Regions from separate parts of the Microtetraspora glauca genome, predicted to be linked through region 2. Evidence: predicted binding sites of a transcription regulator. Region 2 holds the regulator's gene; the other holds the start of a gene.
The links. The regulator HrcA, encoded in region 2, represses chaperone genes, less so after heat shock. The targets are predictions, from matches to a motif close to TTGGCACTCTCNNNNNGAGAGTGCCAA.
Positions count from the first base shown of each region.

Region 1 (14,955 bases), on a different contig from region 2:
GTAGCCCTCCGCGCCCACGAGCGGCACCTGGTCGGTGCAGGACTGCGGGACACGCTGGTCCAGGCCGTGGGCGACGGCGTCCACCGCGTCACTCGCCATGACGCGGTACGTCGTGAACTTCCCTCCGGCGATCATGACGAGTCCGGGCACGGGATGGGTGACGACGTGCTCGCGCGACAGTTGAGAGGTCTGCTCGGACTCCCCCGCGAGCAACGGGCGCAGCCCGGCGTAGACGCCCTCGACGTCGTCCCGGGACAGCGGCACCGCCAGCACCTCGTTGACGTGGTCGAGCACGTAGTCGATGTCCGCGCGCGAGGCGGCCGGGTGCGCCTTGTCCAGGGTCCACTCGGTGTCGGTCGTCCCGATGATCCAGTGCCGGCCCCACGGGATCACGAACAGCACCGACTTCTCGGTGCGCAGGATGATCCCGGTGAGCGAGTGGATCCGGTCGCGGGGAACCAGGAGGTGCACGCCCTTGGACGCCCTGACATGGATCTGGCCGCGCCCGCCGACGAGTTCCTGGATGTCGTCGGTCCACACGCCGGTGGCGTTGACCACCTGCCGGGCGCGCACGTCGAACTCGGCCCCGGTCTCCAGGTCGCGTACCCGCACGCCGGTGACGCGCTCCCCTTCGCGCAGGAAGCCGACGACCTGGCTGCGCGACGCCACGTACGCCCCGTAGGTCGCGGCGGTGCGCAGCAGGGTCATCACGTAGCGGGCGTCGTCCACCTGGGCGTCCCAGTACTGCACCGCGCCGGTGAAGGCCGACTTGCGCAACGACGGCGCGACCCGCAGCGCCCGCCTCCGGGACAGGTGGCGGTGACCCGGCACGCCGCGGGTGATGCCGAACGAGAGCCCCAGTGTGTCGTACAGCAGCAGCCCGGCCCCGATGTACGGCCGTTCCCACCCCGTGTGCGTCAGCGGGAACAGGAAAGGGATGGGCCTGACAAGGTGCGGGGCGATCCGCTGGAGCAGCAGCCCGCGCTCCCGCAGCGCCTCCCTGACCAGGTCGAAGTTGAGCTGTTCGAGATATCGCAGTCCACCGTGGATGAGCTTCGACGAGCGCGACGAGGTGCCGGAGGCGAAGTCACGCGCCTCCAGCAGCCCCACCGACAACCCGCGGGTCGCGGCGTCCAGCGCGACGCCCGCGCCCACCACTCCGCCTCCGACCACGACGACGTCGAGTTCCTGTGCCGCCATCTGGGCCAGTGCGCCCGCACGCTCGGCCGGGCCGAGCCGCGCTGCGCCTGTTCGCGCCGTCATAGGGCTCCTCTTGAGGTACGGCAGTCGCCTTACGTTATGGGAGTTCTACCCCGTTTTGTCCGGCAAAACTACTCGCGAGTAGCCCAGCCTGCGCCCCTCGCTGTGCCTGATTGCCGCGCCTCCGGCACGGCGGGCTCGGCGCGCCCTCGAGACGGCGGCTTTCCTCGTCGCTCGGGACTCGTCCCTCGCCCACTCGCTCCTCCTCAAACCACCGCCGCGCCCCTCTGTGTCTATTGCCGCGCCTCCGGCACGGCGGGCTCGGGGCGCCCTCGAGACGGCGGCTTTCCTCGTCGCTCGGGACTCGTCCCTCGCCCACTCGCTCCTCGTCAAACCACCGCCGCGCCCCTCGCTGTCTATTGGCACCCGGAGTTACTCTGCACAATTTTGCGCGTTTCTGCTATAGATGATGCAGAAACACTCAAAGAGGAGCATGCTTTGACCACTCACACCGAGGCGGAGATCGCGTCCCAGCCCGACTGCTGGCGCAGGGCGATCGAGCTGGCCTCCGAGGCCGGTACGGCACTGCCGCGCGAAGGCGAGCGAGTCGCCGTCGTCGGATGCGGCACCTCGTGGTTCGTCGCCCAGGCGTACGCCGTACTGCGCGAGCGGGCCGGCCACGGCGAGACCGACGCCTTCGCCGCCTCGGAGATGCCCACCGGCCGCGGCTACGACCGGATCCTCGCGCTGACCCGCTCCGGGACCACCACCGAGGTGCTCGACCTGCTCCGCGACACCACGACGGCGACCAGCGCGATCACCGCCGACCCCGCGACGCCCGTCATGTCTCTTGCCGATGAGGTCGTGGTGCTGGACTTCGCCGACGAGCGGTCCGTCGTCCAGACCCGCTTCGCCACCACGCAGCTCGCCCTGCTCCGCGCCCACCTCGGGGAGGACCTCACCCGGGCCGTCGCCGACGCCGAGGAGGCCGTCGCCGAGCCGGTGGCGGCCGAGCTGGTCGACGCCGAGCAGTTCACCTTCCTCGGCCGGGGGTGGACCTGCGGCCTGGCCACCGAGGCCGCGCTGAAGATGCGCGAGGCCGCCCGCTCCTGGACCGAGAGCTATCCGGCGATGGAGTACCGCCACGGCCCGATCAGCATCGCGGGCCCGGGCCGGATCACCTGGATGCTCGGGCAGGACGTCCCCCAGGGCCTCGCCGACCAGGTCGCGGCGACCGGCGGCGTCTTCCTCTCCACCCACAGGGACGCCATGGCCGAGCTCGTGAAGATCCAGCGTGTCGCCGTCGAGAGGGCCAGGGCCCGCGGCCTCGACCCGGACGAGCCGCTGCACCTCACCCGCTCGGTGATCCTCGACTCGTGAGCCGCGCCCGGTCGCGGCAGGATGGACCCATGAACGAGGACTCCGGGAACCGATCACCGCGGCCGCAGCGGGCGAGGAGGGCGGCATGAGCATCACCCTTTCCGACGCCCGCGTCGTCACTCTCGACGGCGAGCACGACGGATGGCTCACCATCGAGGACGGCCGCATCACCCACATCGGCCACGGCCCCGCGCCGGGGAACGGCCACAGCCTGGGCGGCCGCCTGATCGTCCCGGGCTTCGTCGACATCCACAACCACGGCGGGGCCGGCGGCTCGTTCCCCGACGGCGACCCCGGCACCGCCGCCGAGGTCGCGGCGTTCCACCTGGGCAAGGGGACGACCACCATGGTCGCCAGCCTCGTCACCGCTCCGCCCGACCGGCTCGCCCGCACGGCGTCCGCGCTGGCCGACCTCTGCGAGCAGGGCCTCCTCGCCGGCATCCACTTCGAGGGTCCGTACATCTCCAAGAGCAGGTGCGGCGCGCACGACCCGACGTTGCTGCGCGAGCCGTCACGCGAGGAGTTCCACCACCTGCTCAAGGCGGGCAGGGGACACGTCCGGATGCTGACGATCGCCGCCGAGCTGCCGCACGCGCTCGACGTCATCAGGGACGCCGCGGCCGAGGGCGTGATCGCCGCCCTCGGGCACAGCGAGGCCGACTACGACCAGACGATCGCGGGCATCGAGGCGGGCGCCAGCGTGGCGACCCACCTCTACAACGCGATGCCGCAGCTCGGCCACCGCAGCCCCGGCCCCATCGCCGCCCTGCTGCAGGACGACCGGGTCACGGTGGAGCTCATCAACGACGGCGTCCACGTGCATCCGGCGATGCTGGGGCTGGCCATGCGGGTCGCCGGCGCGGGCCGTACGGCGCTGATCACCGACGCGATGGCGGCGGCGGGGATGGGCGACGGGCGATACCCGCTCGGCCCGATGACCGTCGACGTGAAGGACGGGGTGGCGCGCATCACCGACGGCGGCTCCATCGCGGGCAGCACGCTCACCATGGACGTCGCGTTCAAGCGGACGGTCGAGCTGGTCGGCATGGCGCCCGCCGAGGTGGCCAGGATGGCGTCCCTCACCCCCGCGCGCGTCCTCGGTCTCGACCACGAGATCGGTTCGATCACCGTCGGCAAGTACGCCGACCTGGTGGTGCTCGGCGACACGCTGGAGGTCGAGGGCGTCATGCGCCGCGGCGCCTGGGTGCACCGCCCGGCCTGAGGCACCGGCCCCCCGGACAGACCAGCCGGTGTTCTGCCCCGGAGAACGAAAGCGGGCCCCTCTGATCGAGGGGCCCGCGGATCGTCAGCGTGCCTGGTCCGGAGCGGAGCGGGTCGGCGCCGGGGCGGAGCGGGTCAGCGCTGGGGCGGCGCGACGACGACCTCGACGCGCTGGAACTCCTTCAGGTCGGAGTAACCCGCGGTCGCCATCGTGCGCTTGAGCGCGCCCATGAGGTTCATGGAGCCGTCGGCGAGCGACGAGGGGCCGTGCAGGATCTCCTGCAGCGTCCCGATGGTGCCGAACTCGACGCGCCTGCCGCGCGGCAGCTCGGGGTGGTGCGCCTCGGAGCCCCAGTGGAAGCCACGGCCGGGCGCCTCCGTCGCGCGGGCGAGCGGCGAGCCCACCATGACCGCGTCGGCGCCGCAGGCGATGGCCTTGGCGATGTCACCGGAGCCGCCCATGCCGCCGTCGGCGATCACATGCACGTACCGTCCGCCCGACTCGTCCATGTAGTCGCGGCGGGCGGCGGCCACGTCCGAGATCGCGGTGGCCATCGGCACGACCACGCCGAGCACGTTCCGCGTGGTGTGCGAGGCGCCGCCGCCGAAGCCGACGAGCACGCCCGCGGCACCGGTCCGCATGAGGTGCAGCGCCGCGGTGTAGGTGGCGCAACCGCCCACGATCACCGGGACGTCCAGCTCGTAGATGAACTGCTTGAGGTTCAACGGCTCGGCCCGGCCGGACACGTGCTCGGCCGAGACCGTCGTCCCGCGAATCACGAAGATGTCCACGCCGGCGTCGATCACGGCCTTGTGGTGCCGCACCGTCTTCTGCGGCGAGAGCCGTACCGCGGTGGTGACGCCCGCGGCGCGGATCTCCTCGATGCGGCGGCCGATCAGCTCGTCGTCGATCGGCGCCGTGTAGATCTCCTGCAGCCGCCGGGTGGCCGCGTCCCGGTCGAGGGTCGCCACCTCTTCGAGCAGCGGCGTCGGGTCCTCGTACCGCGTCCACAGCCCTTCGAGGTCCAGTACGGCGAGGCCACCAAGCCGCCCGATCTGGATCGCCGTCTTCGGGGACACGACGCTGTCCATGGGGCTGACCACCACGGGCAGGTCGAACCGGTAGGCGTCGATCTGCCAGGAGATCGAGACCTCCTCGGGGTCGCGGGTACGCCGGGACGGCACGATGCCGATCTCGTCCAACGCGTACGCGCGCCGCCCGCTCTTGCCGCGCCCGATCTCCACCTGAGTCATATCGTCCTACTCTTTCCCATCCATACGTGTACGGCTCCCGCCGAGCGGCGGCAGCCGTACCGGCGTCACGGTGGCTCGCCGTCCGTGACAGAACTTATCGGCGGTGGTAGTTGGGCGCCTCGACGGTCATCTGGATGTCGTGCGGGTGGCTCTCCTTCAGACCCGCCGCCGTGATCGGCATGAGCTGCGCCTTCTCGTGCATCTCGGGGATCGTGCGCGAGCCGGTGTACCACATGCCCTGGCGCAGCCCGCCGACGAGCTGGTGGGCGACCGCCGCGACCGGGCCGCGATAGGGAACCTGCCCCTCGATGCCCTCGGGGATGTACTTGTCCTCGCCGCTCACGTCGGCCTGGGCGTACCGGTCCTTGCTGAAGGACGTGCCGCCGCGCTCGCGGTTGCGCACCGCGCCGAGCGAGCCCATGCCGCGGTACGACTTGAACTGCTTGCCGTTGATGAAGATCAGCTCACCGGGCGACTCCTCGCAGCCGGCGAGCAGCGAGCCCAGCATGACGGTGTCCGCGCCGACGGCCAGCGCCTTGGCGATGTCCCCGGAGTACTGCAGGCCGCCGTCGCCGATGACCGGGACGCCCGCGGGCGCGCAGGCGAGTGACGCCTCGTAGATGGCGGTGAGCTGCGGCGCGCCCACGCCCGCGACCACGCGGGTGGTGCAGATCGAGCCGGGGCCCACACCCACCTTCACCGCGTCGGCACCGGCGTCGATGAGCATCTGAGCCCCCGCGCGGGTGGAGATGTTGCCGCCTATGACATCGACGGTGCTGTTGGCCTTCATCTTCGCGATCATGTCGGCGAGGCCCTTGGAGTGGCCGTGGGCGACATCCACGATGATCACATCGACACCCGCCTCGACGAGCGCCTTGGCGCGCCGTTCGGCCTCGTCGCCGACACCGATCGCGGCGCCCACGACCAACCGGCCGTTGGCATCCTTGGTGGCCAGCGGGTACTGCTCGCTCTTGGTGAAGTCCTTGACCGTCATGAGGCCCTGCAGCCGGCCGGCCTCGTCGACCAGGGGCAGCTTCTCGACCTTGTTCTTGCGCAGCAGCCGGAACGCCTCGTCACGCGACACCCCGACGGGAGCGGTGACCAGCGGCATCCGCGTCATCACCTCGCGGACCGGCCGGTTCTGGTCGGCCTCGAACCGCATGTCACGGTTGGTCACGATGCCCACCAGGACGCCGTCGGCGTCGGTGACCGGTACGCCGGAGATGCGATAGGTGGCGCAGAGCCGTTCGACGTCGGCGAGGGTGTCATCGGGGGTGCAGGTCACCGGGTTGGTGACCATTCCCGCCTCCGAGCGTTTCACCAGGTCGGCCTGCGTCGCCTGATCCTCGATCGACAAGTTGCGGTGCAGGATGCCGATCCCACCCTGGCGGGCCATCGCCACCGCCATCCGCGCCTCGGTCACCGTGTCCATCGCCGCGGAGACCAGCGGAATGCGCAGCGTGACGTTGCGGGACAGACGGGTCGTCGTATCAGCCTCACCGGGCTGTAGATCCGAATACGCCGGGACCAACAGCACGTCGTCGAACGTGTATCCCTGTGCGGTGAACTTGGCCATCCGTGACCCCTCCTTCGCCTCGGCGGAGCCCTCGCCAGCCCCCGCAGCAAGTGTAGTGGCCCCGTTCAAACCTCCTTGTCAAGGCATGAGGTGCAAAAAGAAGTGGGGGGACCGGCTGACCGGTCCCCCCACCATCGGCAACAATCGCGATCCCGCGACCCGAGCCCCCCTCCGCGCCCGGTGACGCCGGATCGCGGTAACTTGCCGACGCTGTGTTAAGACTGCGTCACAATCCGTTGATGTGCAATGTCTCACCCTGCAACTGCACAAAGCTGCACCCGCGTTCCGGCGAATGCCTGAAGTTCCGGACAGGCCAGGACCGCGGGGATATCCTCGCCACGCGGCGCCCCGGAGCAGTTTCCCGCGTGACCCGCCGCGCCTGGCGACCCGAGCGCGCGGAGCGAGCCATGAACACGACGCGAAACGCCGACCCCCTCCAAGCCCTCGGCCTCGACGAGGCAGAGACCGCCGTGTACACCACCGTGCTGCGGCTGCACCGTGCGACGCTCGACGAGGTCGCCCAGGCCGTGGACGAGCCCGTGGAGCGGGTGACCCGCCTCCTGTCCACGCTCATCCGGCTCGGGGCCGTCGACGAGGCCTGCGGGGAGTACCTCGCCCGCCATCCCGCGGCCCCGGTCGGCCGGCTGGTCGCCGAACGGCTCGCCCTACTGGCCCTGCAGAGCCGCCAGATCGACGAGATGCTCGCGGCGGTCGGTGATCTCGCGCACCACTACGACTCCGGGCGCGACTACCGCACGGGCGAGCTGCACGTGCGTCCTGTGAGCGGCGCCGACCAGCTCTACGAGGCCGTGATCCGGCTGGCCAGGCGGGCCCCCGGTAAGGACCTGGTGGCCGCCCTCCCCGACCGGCGTACGGCCGGGGACTTCTTCGAGAAATACGCCGACATGTGGATTCGCGCGATCAAGGAAGGAAGCCTGACCTCGCGCCTGATCGTCCCGGTCTCCGCGCTCGGCGTCCCCGGCTTCCGGGAGGTCGCCGGACTCCTCAGCCGGGCCGGCACCGAGGTCCGCTCCCTCGACCAGGTGCCGAGCTGGTTCTTCGCGCTCGGCGCCGACGCGGCCGGACTGCCCGTCCAATGGGGCGCCTCTCCCTCCGAACACGCCTACAACTGCTCGCTGGTCCAGTCGCCCGTCGTCGTCGGCTCGCTCCGCGCCCTGTTCACGGAGCTGTGGGGCCGGGCCGTGCCGGTCGCGCATCCGGGAGGCACCATCCAGGTGCTGCGGCTCGCGGCCCAGGGCCTCTCCGACGAGACGATCGCCCGGCACCTCGGCCTTTCCGTCCGCACCGTACGCGCCAGGTTCGCCGAGGCCATCGCCGAGCTGGGCGCCAACTCGCGATTCCAGGCGGGCGTGGAGGCCAGCCGCCGGGCCTGGCTCTGATCGGCCGCCTCCCGGTCCAGTCCTCCGAGCGCCCCTCGGACCACGCCTCGGACCACGCCTCGGACCACGCCTCGGACCACCCACTCGGGCCGCCTCCCGATCCGCCCGGAGGAACCGGTTCCGTACGAGCCGGTCAAAGCGTGTGGACCGGCCCGAGTGGGCCCACTTCCACTCGCCGGAGCGGGCCGGGTCATAAGGTGGGATGGTGCTGGAAGACGTCCCCCGCGATCCTTTCGCGGACGACCCGAACGATCCGTCGGCGGAGCTGGGCGAACCCGACGACCAGGAGCCGCTGAGCCTCGCCGAGCGCGACGAGGCCCTGACCGACCTCGCCGACGTCGAGGTCTTCCGCTCGCTGCTCGAACCACAGGGCGTGCTCGGGCTGGTCCTCGACTGCCCGGAGTGCGGCGAGCAGCACTACTTCAGCTGGGACCTGCTCAGGGGCAACCTCCGCCAGATGATCGACAACGGCCGGCCGCAGGTCCACGAGCCCGCCTTCCAACCGGACCCCAGCGACTACGTCAGCTGGGAGTACGCCCGGGGCTACGTCGACGGCGTGATCGACACCGAGGAGAGCCGATGACTGTCCACGTCGGCGATCAGCGCGCCTAGCAGGCGCACGGCGACGTCGCCCGCCTCCACACCGAAGGCGACGGACTCCCGCCGGGCCAGCGCGTCCAGAACGGCGTCGGTCCGCGCCACATCCGCATCCACTGCTGAATCGTCGCACGACCGCGGCCGGCGCGGCGCACGACCGCGGTGATCACGCAATCGACTCCAGTTCGGCCATCTGCCTGAGCCTGGTCAACGCCCGATGCTGGGCGACCCGCACGGCACCCGGTGACATGCCGAGCACGTTGCCGGTCTCCTCGGCCGACAGCCCCGACACCACCCGTAGGATCAGCAACTCGCGCTGGTTGTCCGGCAACCGCGACAACAACGCCCGCGCGTGCTCGGCCTCGATGTAGCGCACCACCGTCTCCTCCGGCCCCGGGCCGTCGTCCGGCCCGTCGGGAAGATCCTGGGTGGGCACGGCGGAACGCACCGAACTGCGCAGCGCGTCGGCGACCTTGTGCGAGGCGATCCCGAACACGAACGACGCGAACGGGCGGCCCATGTCCCGATAACGCGGCAAGGCGGACAGTACCGCGATGCACACTTCCTGAGCCACGTCGTCGGCGATGTGATAGTGACCGGAAACCCTTCCCAGTCGCGCACGGCAATAGCGCACCACCATCGGGCGCAGATGTCCCAGAAGCGATTCGATCGCGGTGCGATCTCCTTGTACGGCAAGGCTGGTCAGTTCCCTGAGGTCGGACTCATCCGATCTCGTCGCAAGCCTTACCCCAGTTGCGGCGTCGGCGACGCGTCCCTCGGTCACGTTAGGCATGATGCCCGCCACGATCGCGCATGTCGTCATGGTTAACGGCTACGGATTGGTCACATTGACGCGTCGATAACCGCACGTAATCGATTGAACACAACAGGGTTTGAATATTTCAGATGAATGGCCCAATTGGCAATTACATGTCAGATGTTCGACCAGCGCCGACGCCCGACGCCGCAGTTCGGTTTACACCAAAAAGAAGTACGGCCCTCGCCTCGGCGAGAGCCGTACTGTGCTACTTTGTCCCGCCTTCGGCGGGACGGGCGTGAGGCGCCCTAGACCACCCGACGGGCGTGAGGCCTGTCAGTGACCGTGGCCGTGACCGTGGCCGTGACCGTTGGCGGCCGCGGGGGCCTCCTCCTCGGGCTTGTCCACCACGAGAGCCTCGGTCGTGAGCAGCATGCCGGCGATGGACGCGGCGTTCTGCACGGCCGAACGGGTGACCTTGACCGGGTCGATGACACCCTGGGCGATCAGGTCGCCGTACTCGCCGGTCGCGGCGTTGAGGCCGTGGCCGACCGCCATCTCGGAGACCTTGGAGGTCACGACGTACCCTTCGAGGCCGGCGTTCTCGGCGATCCAGCGAGCCGGCTCGACGAGGGCCCTGCGGACGACCGTCACACCGGTGGCCTCGTCGCCGGACAGACCGAGGTCGTCCAGCTCCTTGGCCACGTGCACGAGCGCGGAGCCACCGCCGGAGACGATGCCCTCCTCGATCGCGGCGCGGGTCGCGGAGATCGCGTCCTCGAGACGGTGCTTCTTCTCCTTCAGCTCGACCTCGGTGGCCGCGCCGACCTTGAGCACGCAGACGCCGCCGGCGAGCTTCGCGAGACGCTCCTGGAGCTTCTCGCGGTCCCAGTCGGAGTCGGACTGCTCGATGGCGATCTTGATCTCCTTGACGCGGTCGTCGATCGCCTTGGCGTCACCGGCGCCGTCGACGATCGTGGTCGCGTCCTTGGTCACGACGATGCGCCGGGCGCTGCCCAGCACGTCGAGACCGACGTTGTCGAGCTTGAGACCGATCTCCTCGCTGACGACCTGGCCACCCGTGAGGATGGCGATGTCCTGCAGCATGGCCTTACGGCGGTCGCCGAAGCCCGGGGCCTTGACGGCCACGGAGGTGAAGGTGCCGCGGATCTTGTTCGTCACCAGGACGGCCAGGGCCTCGCCCTCGACGTCCTCGGCGATGACGAGCAGCGGCTTCTTCGTCTGGACGACCTTCTCCAGGATCGGGAGGAAGTCCGCGATCGACGAGATCTTGCCCTGGGTGATCAGGACGTAGGGGTCGTCGAGGACCGCTTCCATCCGCTCGAGGTCGGTCGCCATGTGCGGCGACAGGTACCCCTTGTCGAACTGGAGGCCCTCGGTGAAGTCCAGCTCCAGGCCCATGGAGTTGGACTCCTCGACGGTGATGACACCGTCCTTGCCCACCTTGTCGAACGCCTCGGCGATCAGCTCGCCGATCTTGACGTCCTGGGCCGAGATCGTCGCGACGTGCGCGATCTCCTGCTTGTCGGCGACGGGACGGGCGCCGTCGAGCAGCTTCTCGCTGACGGCCTTGGCCGCCAGGTCGATGCCGCGCTTGAGCGACAGCGGCTGGGCACCGGCGGCGACGTTGCGCAGGCCCTCACGGACCATCGCCTGGGCCAGCACGGTGGCGGTGGTCGTACCGTCACCGGCGATGTCGTTGGTCTTGGTCGCCACTTCCTTGGCGAGCTGGGCGCCGAGGTTCTCGTACGGCTTGTCCAGCTCGACCTCGCGAGCGATGGTGACACCGTCGTTCGTGATCGTGGGCGCACCGAACTTCTTGTCGATGACCACGTTCCGGCCACGGGGGCCGAGCGTAACCTTCACGGCGTCCGCGAGGGCGTTCACGCCACGCTCAAGAGCGCGCCGCGCGTCCTCCTCGAACTCCAGGATCTTGGGCATTCACGTCTCCTTACGAGCGCGTCGGAGCCCCGGGCACGTGCGTCCCGGGGCTCCTCATGCTTTGCGCGGCCTACTTCTCGATGATGGCGAGCACGTCACGGGCCGAGAGCACCAGGTACTCCTCGCCGCCGTACTTGACCTCGGTGCCGCCGTACTTGCTGTAGAGGACGACGTCGCCCTCCTTGACGTCGAGCGGAATCCGCTTCTCGCCGTCCTCGTCCCAGTTGCCCGGGCCCACCGCGAGGACCTTGCCCTCCTGCGGCTTCTCCTTGGCGGTGTCCGGGATGACCAGACCGGAAGCGGTGGTCTGCTCGGCCTCAAGCGGCTGGACCACGATGCGGTCACCAAGCGGCTTAACGGGAACCTTAGTGGCGGTCGTCACGATCGGACCTCCCCTTCAGATTGCGATGAATGAGCTGAAGAGGCGACCAGCGGCCTGCCGTCGCGGGTGTCAGACCTGTCTCGTCGCTGTTGGCACTCTCGCTAGGCGAGTGCCAACACGAAACAGTATGCAAGGGCGCCGTGACAGTCAACACGAACCCCCGTCGCAGGTCAGCTATGGCGTCCCACCGGCGCCGATTTCGCTCAGGGCGTCTTCCGTGGCACCGGCCGCGAGGTCTTCCACGATCCCGGGGCGTGACGGCGTCCATCCGAGCTCCCGGCGCGCGCGGGCGCCGCTCACCCGCTGGCTCAGCGCGAGCGCGTCCGCGAACGGCCGCCCGAGCACCTCCGCCGCCTGCTCGACGGGCCACGGCACCGCCCGCGCGCACGGCGTTCCGGCCGCGCGCGCCGCCGCCTCGGCGATGGTCGAGACCGGTACGCCCTCCTCCGCGACCGCGTGGAACAGGTCTCCCGGCCTGGCCCGCTCCAGGACGAGCGGGTAGAGGTCGGCGAGGTCCGCGACGTGGACGGTCGGCCACACGGGCGGCGGCCCTCCCGCGTGGACGTAGCGGCCGAGGCCGTACTCCGCCGCCTGGGCGGCGAGCAGCGCGGGGATGCCCCTGCCGTACCCGTGGACGATGCCGGGGCGGATGACGAACCCCCCGCCGTCGAGCACGATCCGCTCCACGGCCGGCCGGTAGCCGACGAGCGGGAGGGGATCGACCGGAGCCTCCTCGGTGGCGGGTTCCCCGGTCCGGCCGAGCACCCAGACACCGCTGGTGTAGACGAGCGGCTTCCCCGTCGAGATGAGTGCCCGGACGGCCGCGACGTCGACCCGCTCGTCGCCGGTGGGGCTCGCCGCGTGGATCACCGCGTCGACGTCCGGCGTCACCGCCCCGATCAGGCTCTCCGGCTCGCGCAGGTCTCCGCGTCGCACGTCTCCGGTCAGGCCGCTTCCGGCCGGGTCCCGGACCAGCGCCACCACCTCGTGACCGTCACCGGCGAGCCGCTCCGCCACCGCGGCGCCGATGTACCCCGTCGCGCCGATCACCAGGACCTTCATCACTCTCACCTCGAACTTTTCGACATCAAAGCTTTCGATGCCGCAACACTAGCCGTCGATGTCGAATATTTCAACGTCGAAGTTTCCGCTAGCCTGGTGCGGAAGCCGAGAGCACATGGAGTGAGATGACCGGCATGCCCGACGCCGTGGACACGATCCTCGGCCAGTGGGCCCGTACGCGGCCCGACGTGGACTGCTCCCCGATGGGCGTGGTCGGCCGGATCTCGCGTGCCGCCCGCCTTCTGGAGAAGGAGACGCGAGAGCACTTCGCCGGGCACGGCCTGGAGCCGTGGGAGTTCGACGTGCTCGCGTCGCTGCTGCGGTCCGGTCCCGAACACCGGCTCTGCATGGGTGACCTCGCCGCCGCGGTCATGGTCAGCTCGCCCGCGCTGACGAACCGGATCGACCGCCTGGCGGCGAAGGGGCTGGTGAACCGCGAGGTCGCCCCCGACAACCGGCGCATGGTCCTGATCACCCTCACCGATGAGGGGCTGGCCGTGGCGAACGACCTCCTCGACGGCCATGCGGCCAACGAGCGCCGCCTACTGGCCGCGCTGTCCGGCGCGGAGCAGGATCGGCTCGCCGCCCTCCTGCGCGCGCTCCTCGTCTCCCTCGGGGACGCGGGGGAGGGCCCGGACCGCAGCGCTCCGGCGAAGCGATAGCGTCGGGAGCCGTGGACCTTGAGGCGTTCCGTGAGCTGCTGACACCCGAGGGGCGGACCGCGCTGGCCGAGGCCGTCCGTGTGGTGGCCGAGGGGCTCGATCCCGTGGCGGCGGCGACCACGCTGCGGCGCGTCCACGATCCCGCGCTCACGTCGGCCGCCCTGACCCAGGCCGCCCTCCGCCGCCGAGGAGAGGCGAAGTTCGGCGACGAGGCCGCGGTGATGTACTTCACACCCCACGGCCTCGAACAGGCGACCCGGACGGAGGTCGCCGCGCACCGCGCCCGCCGCGTCGCCGGCGCGGCGGGGCAGGGGCAGGGGGTGGGCGCGACGGGAGCGACGGGACCGCGCGTGCTCGACGTGTGCTGCGGGATCGGCGGCGACCTGATCGCCCTCGCCCGCGCGGGCTGCGCCGTGGACGCGGTGGATCTCGATCCACTCGCCGCCGAGGTCGCCCTGGCCAACGCCGCCGCGCTCGGCCTCACCGACCGCGTCCAGGTGCGTACGGCCGATGCCGCGGACACCGATCCCTCGGCGTACGACGTGCTGTTCGCCGACCCGGCCAGGCGCGGCTCGCGCGGGCGGGTCTTCGACCCGATGGCCTACTCGCCCTCATGGCCGGCCACGCTGGAGCTGGCGTCGCGGGCTCCGGCGGCCTGCCTCAAGGTGGCGCCCGGCATCCCGTACGAACTCGTGCCCGAGGGGGCCGAGGCCGAGTGGGTCTCCTACAAGGGCGAGGTGAAGGAGGCGGCGATCTGGCTCGGCGGCTTCGCGCCCGCCCTCGACGACGAGAGCCCCGGTCACACGAGCACCGGCTTCTCCCGGCGGGCGACCCTGCTGCCGTCCGGCGAGACCCTCGTCCCGACCGGAGCGGAGGCGGACACCGGCCCGGTCGCGCGATATCTGTACGAGCCGGACGGGGCGGCGGTCCGCGCGCACCTGGTCGCGGAGGTGGCGGACCTGGTCGGAGGGCGACTCCTCGACCCGCGGATCGCCTACATCACAGGTGACGCGCTGGTGCGCACCCCCTGGGCCGCGGCATACGAGGTGCACGAGGTCATGCCGTTCTCGTTGAAGGCGCTGCGCGCGGCTCTCCGGAAACGAGGCGTGGGGAATGCCACGATCAAGAAGCGCGGCTCTGCGGTCGATATCGAGCAATTGCGCCGGGATTTGCGGCTTTCTGGGGATAATTCAGTAGTAATCGTGCTTACCCGGATCGCCGACCGCCCTTACGCGCTCATCTGCCAAGCCGTCTGACCTGGCACTACGGCAAATTATCGCAATCCATCGATAACCACGGTCTTTCACCGTCCCGCCGGAAATCGGCGCCGCACGCGGCTATTGTGGGCGGTCGGGCGCGGCCCGCCCGATCACGAATCCCTCGAAACCGGATCAACCCGCCACTATGCGTCGGCGGGCGAAGGAGCTTTCGGTGGACCACTCCAGCCACGGCCTCCTCCACTCGGGCAGCCAGACCGCCGTCTCCGAGCGGATGCGCGAGCT
Region 1 covers NZ_JBFALK010000001.1:178,235-193,189, reverse strand. The annotation lists gene AB0I59_RS01035 (glycerol-3-phosphate dehydrogenase/oxidase) at 1-1,263, opposite strand, end outside; gene AB0I59_RS01030 (SIS domain-containing protein) at 1,699-2,580, shown strand; gene nagA (N-acetylglucosamine-6-phosphate deacetylase) at 2,666-3,802, shown strand; gene AB0I59_RS01020 (GuaB3 family IMP dehydrogenase-related protein) at 3,937-5,055, opposite strand; gene guaB (IMP dehydrogenase) at 5,150-6,631, opposite strand; gene AB0I59_RS01010 (helix-turn-helix transcriptional regulator) at 7,039-8,031, shown strand; gene AB0I59_RS01005 (DUF5319 domain-containing protein) at 8,237-8,614, shown strand; gene AB0I59_RS01000 (hypothetical protein) at 8,575-8,745, opposite strand; gene AB0I59_RS00995 (sigma-70 family RNA polymerase sigma factor) at 8,795-9,421, opposite strand; gene groL (chaperonin GroEL) at 9,722-11,347, opposite strand; gene groES (co-chaperone GroES) at 11,418-11,729, opposite strand; gene AB0I59_RS00980 (NAD-dependent epimerase/dehydratase family protein) at 11,904-12,791, opposite strand; gene AB0I59_RS00975 (MarR family winged helix-turn-helix transcriptional regulator) at 12,917-13,453, shown strand; gene AB0I59_RS00970 (class I SAM-dependent methyltransferase) at 13,465-14,709, shown strand; gene AB0I59_RS00965 (hypothetical protein) at 14,885-14,955, shown strand, end outside.
Region 1: the regulator HrcA is predicted to act here: its motif matches at 11,819-11,845, upstream of groES (co-chaperone GroES).

Region 2 (14,955 bases):
AGTCGGTCACGATCGAGAAGCGTAGCCGTTGCCAATCAGTGATGCCGTTGAAAGATCCCCCGGATAGTGTGAATGTGCGACACTGCACCGACAAAAACACCCCTAGTGTCGGGCGAGGACACAACTGGGTCATGCCCCCTAATGATTCGGAAGAGCGTAAACCCCCCGGGGAGGACGAGCGTCCTACTGACGTGACCACCGAGACCCTCGTGGCCGACAGGTCGCTGGGGGCGGTGCCCGTCGGATGGGATGCCGACATGGCCGTGACCGCGCTGTACAGCGCGCACTATCGGTCACTCGTGCGTCTCGCCGTGCTGCTGGTCAGAGATGTGGCCAGCGCGGAGGAAGTCGTGCAGGACGCGTTCGTCGCCATCCATGGGGCTTGGCGGCGCCTGCGGGACACCGACAAGGCACTCGCCTACCTGCGCCAATCGGTCGTGAACCGATCGCGCTCCGTGTTGCGTCATCGCGCCGTCGTGGAGAAGTACGCCCCCAAGGGGCTTCCTGACGCGCCGAGCGCCGAGAACGGCGCGATCGGCGAGCTTGAGCGATCGGCGGTCATCGAGGCACTGCGCCATCTGCCGACACGGCAACGCGAGGCACTGGTCCTGCGCTACTACGGGGATCTGTCCGAGGCCGAGATCGCGCATGCGATGGGCATCAGCAAGGGCGCGGTGAAAAGTCACACGGCCCGCGGCATGGCCGCCCTGAGGATGGCACTGGAGCAGTTCTCATGACCTTCCCCACCGACGACGAGTACGGCGAGTTCCTCCGCCGTGCGATGCGGGCGGAGGCGGACTCGGTCGTGCCTTCGCCCGAAGGGCTCGACATCATCCGGCGCCGCATCGACGAGCGTGGCGTGCGCGGACTGCGCGGCCTCTTCTGGTGGCGCGTCGGCGCCGCCGTGGCCGGCGCCGCGCTGGTGGCGGGCACGGTCGTCATGATCGTCCCCGACCTGCGCACCCAGGTGATGCACAGCTCGGTCTCCAACACGGGCGACGACTCCCGGCTCCCCGACATCTCCTCCATCAACCGCCCCCCGACGGTGCACACCCCGCCCCAGGTCGTCAACAGCCCGCCGTCCCGGAGCGAGGCCTCGTCCGTGGTGACGCCGAAGGACAGCCCTCCGGCGAAGCCGACGCCGTCCCCGAGTGACCCGTGCGCGACTCCGGCGACGCCGGCCCAGGCCGTCGAGCCGTACGCGTCGGGCTCCCCGATGTGTCTCACGACGGAGACACCGGCCCCGCCGACCAGCCCGTCCACCGGCCCGAGCCCGAACCGCACGCCGACCGGCTGCTCCGGAGGTCAGTGCGGAACGCCCACGCCCAAGCCGTCGCCCTCACCGACGCCCAGCCCGTCGGCGAGTGACGTGGTCACTCCGGAACCCCCCGCGGAGACGCCCACGCCGTAGGCGCCGACCGGCGTCGGGAGCGGAGCCGTCACACGGCTCCGCGGATCACCAGCGGCCGTAGCGTGACAGGATCACCGCCGCGGCGGCCACCCCCGCCGTCGAGGTGCGCAGCACCGTCGGGCCCAGCAGGGTGGGTACGGCTCCCGCCGCCCGGAAGGCGGCGATCTCCTCGTCCGTGATGCCGCCTTCGGGGCCGACGACCACGACGACGTCGCCGTTCCGCGGCAGGGACAGGCCGGTCAGGGGTTGGGCGGCCTCCTCGTGCAACACGACAGCCAGCTCGGCCCCGGCGAGCAGTTCGGCCACCTGGGCGGTGCTCGCCTGTTCGGCCACCTCCGGCAGGTGGAAGCGGCGGGCCTGCTTTCCGGCCTCGCGCGCGGTGCTCCGCCAGCGGGCGAGGGCCTTGGCGGCGCGCTCGCCCTTCCACTGGGTGACGCAGCGCGCCGCGGACCACGGAACGATCACGTCCACGCCCGCCTCGGTCATCATCTCGACCGCGAGCTCTCCCCTGTCGCCCTTGGGCAGCCCCTGGACCACGACGAGGCGCGGCCGGGCGGCCTCCACGTCGTACCGCCGGAGCACCTCGGCGGTGAGGGAGTCCTTGGCCACGTCGCGGACCACGCACTCGGCGACCCGGCCGGCGCCGTCCGTCAGGTCGAGCCGCTCCCCCGGGCGCAGCCTCCGGACGGCGGCCGCGTGCCGCCCCTCGGGGCCGTCCAGCAGGACACGATCACCGGGGGCGACGGGCGCGCCACCGGGCAGCACACCGGACAGATCGGCCAGGAAGACAGGAGCGGTCATGGCGTCACCAGGAGCCTGATCATGGTGTCAGCGACCGTTGAACGCGTCTCTCAGCCGGGAGAAGAAGCCCTGTTGCCCCGGCGAGAACTTCCCGGGGGGCCGCTCCTCACCGCGCAGCTTGGACAGCTCTCTGAGCAGCTCTTCCTGCTGCGCGTCGAGCTTCATGGGCGTCTCGACGTTCACATGGATGAGCAGGTCGCCCCTGCCGGTCTCGTTGAGGCGCTGGACGCCCCTGCCGTACAGCGGGATGACCTGGCCCGCCTGGGTGCCGGGCCGTACGTCGATCTCCTCGGTGCCGTCCAGGGTCTCGATCGACAAGATGGTGCCGAGAGCGGCGGCCGTCATCGGGATCTGGACCGTGCAGTGCAGGTCGTCGCCGCGCCGCTCGAAGATCTGGTGCGGACGCTCGGCGATCTCCAGGAAGAGGTCTCCGGGCGGGCCGCCGCCGGGGCCGATCTCGCCCTCGCCGGCCAGCTGGATGTGCGTGCCGTCCTCGACGCCCGCGGGGATGCGGACCTTGATCGTACGGCGGGTGCGGACGCGGCCCTCGCCGGAGCACTCGAGGCAGGGGTTGCGGATGACGCTGCCGTAGCCACCGCACTGGGGGCACGGCCGCGAGGTCATCACCTGGCCGAGGAACGAGCGGGTGACCTGCGACACCTCGCCCCGGCCGTGGCACATGTCACAGGTGTCGGGGTGGGTGCCCGCGGCGGCGCCCGAACCGTGACAGACCTCGCACAGCACGGCCGTGTCGACCACGATCTCGCGGGTGGTGCCGAACGCGGTCTCCGCCAGGTCGAGCTCGACCCGGATCGTCGCGTTACGGCCGCGCCTGGCCCGGGAGCGTGGTCCGCGCGAGCCTCCGGCGGAGCCGAAGAAGGCGTCCATGATGTCGCTGAACGGGAATCCCGCGCCGAACCCGCCGGCCCCGGCGCCCGCGCCGGAGCTGAACGGATCGGCTCCGAGGTCGTACATCTGGCGCTTGTTGGTGTCGGAGAGGACCTCGTAGGCCTGTGTGATCTCCTTGAACCGCTCCTGGGTCTCAGGATCCGGATTGACGTCCGGGTGCAGCTCCCGGGCAAGACGGCGGTATGCCTTCTTGATCTCTTCCTGGCTGGCGTCCCGCCGCACCCCGAGGGTGCCGTAGTAGTCCTTGGCCACTTATGACCCCGCCAGGATCTGCCCGACGTAACGCGCGACCGCGCGCACCGCACCCATCGTCACCGGATAGTCCATTCGCGTCGGGCCCAGCACTCCGAGCCGGGCCAGTTCCTTGTCGCCCGCACCGTATCCCGCGGCCACGATAGAAGTGCCGCGCAGTCCGGTGTAGGGGTTCTCGGAGCCGATCCGGACGGTCAGCCCCGACAGGTCGCCGGTCTCGCCGAGCAGCCGCATCAGCACGACCTGCTCCTCCAGCGCCTCGAGCACCTCGCGGAGGCCCACGCTGAAGTCGGCGGCCGCCAGGTTGGCGGCACCGGCGAAAACGATCTTTTCTTCGTGCCGCTCGACCAGGGTCTCCAGCAGCACCGACAGGATGGTGGCGGCCACCGGCCTGTCCTCGGCGGGCAGCCGATCGGGCAGCTCCGCCACCGTGTCCGGCACCCTGGACAGGCCGCAGCCGTCCAGGCACGCGTTCAGCACGGCGCGCAGGTGAGCGATGCGGTCGTCCGCGACGGTCTCGGGCAACTCGATCACGCGCTGCTCGACCCGGCCGGTGTTGGTGATCAGCACGAGCATGACGCGCCGCTCCGCCAGCGGCACGATCTCCACGTGGCGGACCGTGGACCGGGTCAGCGAGGGGTACTGCACCACGGCGACCTGCCGGGTGAGCTGGGCCAGCAGCCGGACCGTCCGCATGACGATCTCGTCCAGGTCCACGGCACCGGCGAGGAAGGTCTCGATCGCACGGCGTTCCGCCGCGGACAACGGCTTGACCTGGGAGAGGCGGTCGACGAACAGGCGGTAGCCCTTGTCCGTCGGCACCCGTCCCGCACTGGTGTGCGGCTGGTGGATGTAGCCCTGCTCTTCGAGCGCCGCCATGTCGTTTCTGATGGTGGCCGGTGACACGCCGAGGTTGTGCCTGTCGGCGAGGGCCTTGGACCCCACCGGCTCATTGGTGGACACATAGTCCTCGACGATGGCACGAAGCACGGCCAGCTTGCGTTCGTCGAGCAAAGTGTCACCTCCCTGTGCATCGGGAAACGCGGTGTCTGGCACTCCGTGTTCCCGAGTGCCAAGTGTACGGCTACCGCCCACAGGGTGCGATAACACCAATCCGGCCAACCCGGCAAGCCGGTCGCAATCAGCTCACAAGTCGCATTCCTTATGGTCCGACCCATGACCGAGAATCAGAACCCCCTCCCCGGCGACGTCCGGGGCCCGTCTTCGCCGTATAACCAGGCCACGCCGTACGGGCAGCCCACGCAGTACGGACAGGGCTCGCCGTACGCGCAGGGCACACCGTACCCGCAGGGCGCCTACGGCACGCCGCCTCCGCAGGGACCCGTGCGGCCCAGGATCCTGTGGATCATCCTGGCCTGGCTGCTCTTCGTCATCCTGATCGTCGTGGGAGTGGCCGGCTTCGCGGGCGGGCTGACCTCCACCATCAAGGACGCCGCCTCCATCACGACGTTCAAGAGCGGCGAGAAGGTGAACGTCCAACTCGACCCGAAGGACAAGCCGGCGATCTACGCCTCGTCCGACCAAGCGGGCGATGTCACCTGCAAGGTCGAGGGCGACGCGGGCCTGGACATCAGGCTCACCCAGCCGACCGCCTCCCAGACGATCGCGTACGGCGACGCCACGTGGGAGATGGTCTTCCAGATCGGCGTCCCCATCGCGGGCGCCTACAACGTCTCCTGTGAGGGCGATGGCGTCAGGTTCGGCGTCGGCAAGGAGATCATGGGCAGCGTGGGCAAGCTGGTCGGCGGCACGGTCGCGATGATCGCTCTTCCGGGCGTGGGCTTCCTGATCGCCATCATCGTCACCATCGTCGTGCTGGTCCGGCGCAGCGGCGCCCGCAAAAGGGCGATGCGCTGACCCGCGCCGGCGTCTGTCCACAGCCTCCGGCGGACTTCCCCGCGCGGATGCCCGATTTTGCTAGCGTTCCCGGCATGTATGGGCAGGACGTGCTTTCCGGAGACTGGCGGCGGCCCGGACGGGGGAAGATCCCCCAGGTGCCCGCGGAGCGGGATCTCGTGGTCGAGGACGCGGAAGGGCGCTTCTGCGGCGCGGTGGTGGCGTGCGACAAGGAGGCCGTCACCCTGGAGGACCGGTTCGGGCGGCGGCGCGTCTTCCCGCTCGCCCCGGCCGCGTTCCTCCTGGAGGGCAAGCCGGTGACGCTGGTCCGCCCGTCCGAGGCGCCGCGCGGACAGCGGCGCAGCGCCTCCGGGTCGATCGCCGTCGAGGGACTGCGCGCGCGGGTCGCCAGGGAGAGCCGGATCTACGTGGAAGGCGTCCACGACGCCTCCCTGGTGGAGAAGATCTGGGGGCACGACCTCCGGGTCGAGGGCGTCGTCGTCGAGTTCCTCGAAGGGGTCGACGACCTGCCCGCGATCGTCGAGGAGTTCTCCCCGGAACCGGGCAGGCGGCTCGGCGTGCTGGTGGACCATCTCGTTCCCGGGTCCAAGGAGAGCCGCATCGCCTCCCAGGTGTCCGGGGCGGACGTGCTGATCGTGGGCCATCCGTACGTGGACATCTGGCAGGCGGTCAAGCCGTCGGTCCTCGGCATACCGTCCTGGCCCTCCGTGCCGCGGGGGATCCCGTGGAAAGAGGGTGTGATCGCCGCGCTCGGCTGGCGGATGGACCCCTCGGAGGCATGGCGGCACATCCTCGGCCGTGTGACGGCCTTCACCGACTTGGAACCCGAGCTGCTCGGCCGGGTCGAAGAGCTGATCGACTTCGTCACGGATCCCGGCGAGGACGGGTGACGAAGCCCGGCCCGGTGCCGGGAAAGGACGAATCCGCCGCGTCTCCCTCGCGGCAGCAAGGCAAAGCGAACTCCAATCCCTCTACACAGCGAAGGAAGGCCGCATGACTGGCGATCCACGGGAGCCGTACGGAGGCGAGAGCACTCCGGGACACGGAGCTCCCGGTCAGGGCGCTCCGGGATACGGCGGGCCCGGTCAGGGCGCTCCGGGATACGGCGGGCCCGGTCACGGGGGTCCGGGCTACGGCGCCCCCGATTACGGAAACCAGGGCTACGGAAACCAGGACTATGGGACTCCCGGTTACGGCACGCCGGGCTACGGGACTCCCGGTTACGGCGCACCGGGATACGGGGCCCCGGGATACGGCGCGCCCGTTCACGGCCCGGCCGGGCCGCACGTGCCCGGGCAGTACGGCCCGCGTCCCGGCACCGACGACACCAACATGGCGATGCTGGCCCACCTGGCCGGCCTGGGGAACCTCATCGCCTGGCCGCTGGGTTCCGTCGGCTCACTGGTGATCTACATGACGAAGAAGGACCAGTCGCCGTACGTCCGGGACCAGGCGGCCGAGGCGCTGAACTTCTGGATCACCGGCACGATCGCCTTCGTCACGGTGACCGTGTTGTCGTTCATCCTGTCGTTCGTCCTCGTGGGAGTCATCGGGTTCCTGCTCCTCCCGGTCATCTGGCTCTACACGCTGGTGATGGGGATCATGGGCTCGATGGCCGCCAACCGGGGCGAGAGCTACCGCTATCCGATGACGATCCGGCTCATCACCTGATCAGGTCAGGTCGCGGATCAGGGCGTCCGCGAGGAGCCGGCCCCGCAGCGTCAGCACGGCGCGGCCGCGCTTGAACGGTTCCACGTCGAGCAGGCCGTCGGCCAGCGCCCTGGCGCACGCCGTACGGGCCGACGGCCGCAGGTCGGCGAGCGGGAACCCGGAGGCGAGGCGGAGCTCCAGCATCAGCCGCTCGACGGCCCTGTCATCCGCCGCCAGCTCCTCGCGCGCGTACCCCGGCGACTCGCCCACCGCGAGACGAGCCGCGTACGACGCCGGATGCTTGACGTTCCACCACCGGGTGCCGCCCACATGGCTGTGCGCGCCCGGCCCGACGCCCCACCAGTCACCGCCGGTCCAGTAGAGCAGGTTGTGGCGGCAGCGGGCCTCGTCGGAGACCGCCCAGTTGGAGACTTCATACCAGCGGAACCCGGCGGAGGTGAGCATCTCCTCGGCGATGAGATAGCGGTCGGCGGCCACGTCGTCGTCCGGCATGGGCAGCTCGCCACGCCGGATCCTGGCGGCCAACCGGGTGCCCTCCTCGACGATCAGCGAGTACGCCGAGATGTGGTCGGGACCCGCGGCCAGCGCGGCGTCGAGCGACGCCCGCCAGTCGTCGTCGGTCTCGCCAGGGGTGGAGTAGATCAGGTCGAGGTTGACGTGGTCGAACCCCGCCTTCCTCGCCTCCTGCACGGCTGCCGCCGCCCGGCCAGGGGTGTGGCGGCGGTCCAGCACGGCGAGGACGTGCTCGCGGGCGCTCTGCATGCCGAAGCTCATCCGGGTGAACCCGCCGTCCCGCAGGACTTCCAGGGTCTCCTGGGTGACCGATTCCGGGTTGGCCTCCGTGCTGACCTCCGCCCCGGCGGCCAGGCCGAACTCCTCGTCGATGGCGTGGAGGATCCGGACCAGGTCGTCCGGCGGGAGCAGGGTCGGTGTGCCCCCGCCGAAGAACACGGTCTCCACGGGCAGTTCGGCGTCGCCGAGGACGCGCCGGGCGAGCCGTACCTCCTCGATGGCGGTGGAGGCGTAGTCCCGCTGCGAGGCGCCGGGGCCGAGCTCGGCCGCGGTGTAGGTGTTGAAGTCGCAGTAGCCGCACCGGGTGACGCAGAACGGTACGTGCACGTAGAAGCCGAACGGGCGGGACCCGAGCCCGTCGAGAGCGCTGGAAGGCAGCTCGCCGGAGGCGGGAACCGGGTCGCCGTCGGGAAGAACGGAAGGCACGTCTCCAGTCTGCCGGTATCCGGCCGATGCCCTTGCCGTCCCGCTCTCATCGACCGCGGAGCGGGGGCACGGCGATGCACGCCGTACGGACGGCCACCTGATCACCATCGCCAACCCGGAAGGGCGGCGTGGGCGAGGCGATGCTCACGCCGTCCTTGGCGCCGCACACCGCCAAGGCGAACGGCCGGGCAATCGCCTGGGACATCGATCCGCAGGCCAACGCCGACGACCTGACCAGCGTCATGAGCTCCCCCCGGCTACGACGTGGGCAACGAACCGGACCCAGACCGGGATCCGGGGCCGGCCAGGGCCTTCCATCCGGGCCCTCTTCCACCATTGACCGCCGCGTTCCCCGGGGCTACGATCCAGCAAACTTTAAGGAAAGTTTCCTAAGAGTAGGGGACAACGTGCGTCGACTCCTCCTCGCCGTGGCATTGGCCACGGGACTCGCGGCCGCGGCCGCGTCCACGCCCGCGCTGGCACAGACAGCGCAGGCCCGATCGGCACAGGACGAACCGGTACAAGCCGCGGCACCCGAAGCCGCCGCGGCCACTGGGACCGCCGCCGGGACCGCCGCCGGGACCCAGGAAGAGGCGGCACGGGGCCGGTCCGGCGGCAACGACCGCTACAAGCGGGTTGGCTACTTCATCCAGTGGGGCGTCTACGGCCGGAACTTCCATGTGAAGGACCTGGACACCAGCGGCGCCGCCGCCAAGCTCACCCACATCAACTACGCGTTCGGCTTCGTCGGCGCCGAGGGCACGTGCTACTCGGCGGATCCGTGGGCCGACTGGCAGCGGGGCGTTCCCGCCGAGCAGAGCGTGGACGGGGTCGCGGACGGCGACGACCAGGCGCTCAAGGGCAACCTCAACCAGCTCAGGAAGCTGAAGGCCAAGCACCCGAACCTGAAGGTGCTGATCTCGCTGGGCGGATGGTCCGGTTCGAAGTACTTCTCCGACGCCGTACTCACACCGCAATCGCGCGCCACGCTCGCCGCGTCCTGCGTGGACCTGTGGTTGAAGGGCAACCTGCCCGGTCTCCCCGAAGGCACCGGGGCCGGGATCTTCGACGGCATCGACCTCGACTGGGAGTGGCCCGGCTCCTCCGGCAACGACGGGAACATCATCCGGCCGGAGGACAAGCAGAACTTCACGCTGTTCCTGAGCGAGCTGCGGCGGCAGATGACGGCCGTAGACCGGCACTCCGAGCTCACGGCCTTCCTCCCGGCCGCGGCGGCCAAGATCGACGCCGGCTTCGAGGTGGGCCCGGTCTTCCGCCAGCTCGACTTCGCCACCGTCCAGGGCTATGACCTGCACGGATCCTGGGAGCTCCGGACCGGACACAACGGCAACCTGCTGACCGACCGGCGGGACCCGAACCCGGTGCGCTTCAGCGTGGACCAGACCGTGAAGGACTACGTGTCGCGCGGCGCCCCCAAGAACAAGATCGTCATCGGCGTCCCGGCGTACGGGCAGGGCTGGACGGGTGTGCGGTCCAGCGGTAACGGGCTGTACGCGGCGGCGACCGGCCCCGCTCCGGGAACCTTCGCCGCGGGCACCGAGGACTACAAGATCCTTGCGGGCAAGCCGGGCAAGCGATACCGGGACCTGCTGACCGGCACCCTGTGGCTCTATGACGGCAACGAGTTCTGGTCGTACGACGACCCGGCGGTTCTCGTGCAGAAGGCGGCCTACATCCGCCTCAAGGGTCTCGGCGGCTCGATGATGTGGTCACTCGATCAGGACGACGCCAAGGCGTCCCTCACCTCGGCGCTCTATTCCGTGCTGCGCTGACCACCCACCTGCTGCGGGGATCGGTGCGCCTGGGTTCGCACCGGTCCCCGCGACATCCGCCCATTCCGACCCGGCACCGCCCGATTCCGATCCCCGCCACATCCCCATCCGGCGCTGCCGTACCCGGTCCGGTGGCGCGACTCAGTGCCCCGTTCCCCGCTCCCGTGGAGGTGCCATGCTCCGCCGCTCGCTCACCCTGACCGCCGGCGTGCTCCTGTCCTTCGCCGCCGTTTTCACCGTTAGCTCGCCCGCCCAGGCCCAGACGGTCGACCTGACGTTCGGCCCGCTGTCCATCGGCGACTACTGCCACGCCAAGGTCAGCTCGTCGGCGTGGATCGGCTTCTACCAGAGCGACAACGTCCTCAGGTGTTACGCCTCCGGCTCCACCTCCTCCGCGCTCGTCTACGCCGGCCAGGGAGACCCGTACCTGGCCTGCAAGTACCTCACCTCGGACGTGATCTCGGCCGCCTTCCGTGGCTCGTCCGACGCTCTGGTCTGCCGCGCCATCCGCTGATCTCCGTACGGGAGCCCGCGGGCGCGCATCCGCGGACCGTCACCCGCCCCGGACCGACTGGGGCGGGATGGCGGGACCCGCGAGCGAGGCCAGCTCAAGCAGCGGGATGAGGACGGCCTGCCGTGGATCCTCCCCCGTGTCACCTCGCGGCTGGAAGCAGGTGGCGGCGGCGTCGAGCACGGCGGCGATCACGGTCGACTCCGGGAACGGGATCTCGACCCCGACGGTGCCGTCCGCGTCGGGTGGGGAGTCGCCAGTATGGAGCCGAAGGATCCGCTGCGTCTCCACGGCCATCGCCACGCCAAGCATCGCGGCGCGCAGGAACCGCTCGGCGGCGTGAGCATCTGCGATCATTTTCGACCTCCGAATCGCACAGGCGTTCGACTCAGAAGGTACGCGAGGCGACCGACAATTCCCGGCGGGTCAGCGGTTCGCGCCGTTGGGAGCCGGCCGTACGCCGGGGTCGAGCACGAAGACGTGGCTGTCCACGCCGACATAGGGGATCGTGCGGTCGAACCGCATGCCGATGCCCTCGGCCACCTTGCGCGAGGGGATGTTGATGTCCCGGACGACCGCGACGATCGGCAGGTCGGGGAATCGTTCCCGACCTGCGGCCAGGGCCGCCGCGGCCATCTCCCGGGCATAACCGCGCCCCCAGGCGGCGGGCCGGAACCGGTAGTAGAGGTTGAGCACCACGTCGCCCTCCACCTCGTGGAAGCGGAGCCCGCCGAAGCCGAGGACCACTCCCCCGGCGCGCACGGTCCAGTAGCCGATGCCGCGCTCCCGCCAGTCGGCGATCCAGCCCTGCAGCCGGAGCCGGCTCGCCTGCTCGTCGGCGTCCGGGCCGGACGGGTTGTACCGGCTGGTCTCCGGGTCGGCGTGCACGGCGTACACGTCGGCGAGGTCGCCGATCACCGGCCGGCGCAGCTCCAGACGCTCGGTGACCAGGACGTCCATGCACGCTCCTCAGTCGGCGACCCGGCGGCTCGGATCGCGCCGCATCCGCTTCGCGCCTACTTCTTGGCCTTGTCCGCCGACGGCGTCTCCGTGGAGAGGGCCGCCACGAACGCTTCCTGGGGGACCTCGACGCGACCGACCATCTTCATCCGCTTCTTGCCTTCCTTCTGCTTCTCCAGCAGCTTGCGCTTACGGCTGATGTCGCCGCCGTAGCACTTGGCGAGGACGTCCTTGCGGATGGCGCGGATGTTCTCGCGGGCGATGACGCGGGCGCCGATGGCGGCCTGGATGGGCACCTCGAACTGCTGCCTCGGGATGAGGTCCTTGAGCTTCTTGGCCATCTCGACGCCGTACGCGTACGCCTTCTCGCGGTGGACGATGGCGCTGAATGCGTCGACGGCCTCGCCCTGCAGCAGGATGTCGACCTTGACGAGGTCGGCGGACTGTTCGCCCGACGGTTCGTAGTCGAGGGAGGCGTAGCCGCGGGTCTTCGACTTGAGCTGGTCGAAGAAGTCGAAGATGATCTCGCCGAGCGGCAGCGTGTAGCGGATCTCGACGCGGTCCTCGGACAGGTAGTCCATGCCCTGGAGGTTGCCGCGCCGTCCCTGGCACAGCTCCATGATCGCGCCGATGAACTCGGCGGGAGCGAGCAGCGTGGCCTTGACCACGGGCTCGTGGATCTCGGCGATCTTGCCTTCAGGGAACTCGGACGGGTTGGTGACGATCAGCTCGCGCCCGTCCTCCATCACCACCCGGTAGATCACGTTCGGCGCGGTGGAAATGAGCGAGAGGTTGAACTCACGCTCGAGCCGCTCCCTGACGATCTCCATGTGGAGCAGGCCGAGGAAGCCGCAGCGGAAGCCGAAACCGAGCGCGGCCGAGGTCTCGGGCTCGTAGACCAGCGCGGCGTCGTTGAGCCGCAGCTTGTCGAGGGCCTCGCGCAGCTCGGGGTAGTCGTCGCCGTCGATCGGATAGAGCCCGGAGTAGACCATGGGCTTGGGGTGCTCGTAGCCGCCGAGCGCCTCCACGGCGGGCTTGGTCGCGCTGGTGACGGTGTCACCGACCCGGGACTGTCGGACGTCCTTCACACCGGTGATGAGGTAGCCCACCTCGCCGACGCCGAGCCCCGCGGACGGCATGGGCTCGGGCGAGATGACGCCGATCTCCAGGAGCTCGTGCTGGGCGCCGGTGGACATCATCAGCAGCCGCTCGCGCTTGGACAGCTGCCCGTCCACGACCCGGACGTACGTGACGACGCCGCGGTAGGTGTCGTAGACCGAGTCGAAGATCAACGCGCGGGCCGGCGCGTCGGCGTTGCCGACGGGCGCGGGGATGGTCTCGACCACGTGGTCGAGCAGCTCGGTGACGCCGACTCCGGTCTTGCCGGACACCCGCAGCACGTCGGAAGGGTCGCAGCCGATGAGCCCGGCCAGCTCCTCGGCGTACTTGTCCGGCTGGGCGGCGGGCAGGTCGATCTTGTTGAGGACCGGGATGATATGCAGGTCGGCGCTCATGGCCAGGTAGAGGTTGGCCAGCGTCTGGGCCTCGATGCCCTGGGCCGCGTCGACGAGCAGGATCGCGCCCTCGCACGCCTCCAGCGAGCGGGACACCTCGTAGGAGAAGTCCACGTGGCCGGGCGTGTCGATCATGTTGAGCACATGACCGTTCCACGGGAGCCGCACGGCCTGCGACTTGATCGTGATGCCGCGCTCCCGCTCGATGTCCATGCGGTCGAGGTACTGCGCGCGCATGGAGCGCTCGTCGACCACACCGGTTAGCTGCAGCATCCGGTCGGCGAGGGTTGACTTGCCATGGTCGATGTGCGCGATGATGCAGAAGTTGCGGATCAACGCGGGGTCGGTCTGGCCAGGCTGAGTGCGCACCGAGGTCCGTTTCAACAGGGTTTGTGACTGCGATCGACGGATCGGGCCGTGCCGTCGCCGACTCGGCCTTCTCTCTCGTCAACGGCTGGCGAACCAGCCAACCTCCATGGTGGCATGTCCGGATGCTTGCCTTGACCATCACCAAGCGGTTGATCAGGTGGACCGCGATCGTCCTGGCCGTACTGGTCGCCCTCGGGCTGATCGCCATAGCGGCGTTGCGCCTGCAGTTCACCGGCTCTCCGGCCGCGTGGGCCAGGAGCACGGGGAACGACGCTCTCTGGATGGGACACGCGTGGGTGGACGGCCGCCGCACCGCCGCCGACGTCGACGCCCTCGCCGTACGGCTGGGCTCCGTCAAGGACGTGTACGTCCACAGTGGCCCGTTCTCTCACAACGGCACCCTTGCCCCTGACAAATACCCCAACGCCCGAAATTTCTTGAAATGGTGGAAGAAACGGCTGCCCGGGGTCCGAGTCTCCGCATGGCTGGGGCAGCGCGTCGATCCGGGTCGCCTGGATCTGAGCGATCCCGAGGCCAGGACGCGCATCGTCGCCGGCGCCAAGGCCCTCGTCGATCTCGGCTTCGACGGCATCCATTACGACTTCGAGCCGGTCAGGGACGGGGATCCGGCCTTCCTCGACGTGCTGCGGGAGACCCGCGAAGCCATCGGGACGCGTCCTCTGTCGGTCGCCACCCAGCAGATCGAGCCGCTGGCGGGCCTGGGGCCGCCGGCCCGGCTGGCCATCGGGCACGAGAAGTACTGGAGCCAGGGCTACTTCCGCCAGGTGACCGGACTCACCGACCAGGTCGCCATCATGACGTACGACTCGTGGACGTTCCTCCCTTCGCTCTACGGCGGCCATGTCACGCGGCAGGCGGAGATCGCACTCGGCATCGTGCCCGAGGACAAGACCCTCCTCATCGGCGCCCCCGCCTACCACGACCACGCCGGCGACCACGCCGAGAGCGTCGCGACGGCGGCCGAGGGCGCCCGCCTGGCCCTCACGGAACACGGCCGCAAGGCGAAGGTGGGGCTGGCGATGTACGTCGATTTCACGGCCACGGACGAAGACTGGCGGGAATACGAGGAATCCTGGGTCCGGCCGCACACCTGACGGGGCCGGTCCGGGTTAGGATTGCCGGGGCAGGTGACCACCCGTTCGTTCGATTTGAGCGACATACCAGGCTGTTGGTACCCTGTTCAACTGCGTGTGGCGCGCCCTCTCTCGAGCCCGCGCGCCCCATCCGACCAAGACTCACACCGAGGCTTTCTTCGTGGCGAACATCAAGTCCCAGATCAAGCGCAACCGGCAGAACGAGAAGGCCCGGCTGCGTAACAAGGCTGTCAAGTCGTCCCTGAAGACGGCGGTCCGCAAGTTCCGCGAGGCCGCCGACCAGGGCAACGTCGAGGAGACCCTGGCCGCGCTGCAGACCGCGAGCCGTCAGCTGGACAAGGCCGTCAGCAAGGGCGTCATCCACAAGAACCAGGCCGCCAACCGCAAGTCGGCGATCGCCAAGCGCGCCGCCGCCCTGCAGGCCGCCAAGTAGTTCACGCTGTCGCCCGCGACGCGGGCCGCGCGGACGTCCACGCCGCATCCCCTTTTCCGGGGGTGCGGCGTTTTGGTGCTTCCAACCGGTTCATCGCGTTCATCGCGTGGCCGCCGCGCG
Region 2 covers NZ_JBFALK010000005.1:147,993-162,947, forward strand. The annotation lists gene AB0I59_RS11835 (histidine triad nucleotide-binding protein) at 1-10, opposite strand, end outside; gene AB0I59_RS11840 (SigE family RNA polymerase sigma factor) at 258-737, shown strand; gene AB0I59_RS11845 (hypothetical protein) at 734-1,411, shown strand; gene AB0I59_RS11850 (16S rRNA (uracil(1498)-N(3))-methyltransferase) at 1,457-2,212, opposite strand; gene dnaJ (molecular chaperone DnaJ) at 2,240-3,373, opposite strand; gene hrcA (heat-inducible transcriptional repressor HrcA) at 3,374-4,387, opposite strand; gene AB0I59_RS11865 (hypothetical protein) at 4,550-5,251, shown strand; gene AB0I59_RS11870 (DUF3097 domain-containing protein) at 5,326-6,141, shown strand; gene AB0I59_RS11875 (DUF4870 domain-containing protein) at 6,245-6,922, shown strand; gene hemW (radical SAM family heme chaperone HemW) at 6,923-8,140, opposite strand; gene AB0I59_RS11885 (glycoside hydrolase family 18 protein) at 8,548-9,933, shown strand; gene AB0I59_RS11890 (hypothetical protein) at 10,109-10,447, shown strand; gene AB0I59_RS11895 (hypothetical protein) at 10,487-10,801, opposite strand; gene AB0I59_RS11900 (GNAT family N-acetyltransferase) at 10,871-11,404, opposite strand; gene lepA (translation elongation factor 4) at 11,461-13,287, opposite strand; gene AB0I59_RS11910 (glycoside hydrolase family 18 protein) at 13,410-14,402, shown strand; gene rpsT (30S ribosomal protein S20) at 14,563-14,835, shown strand.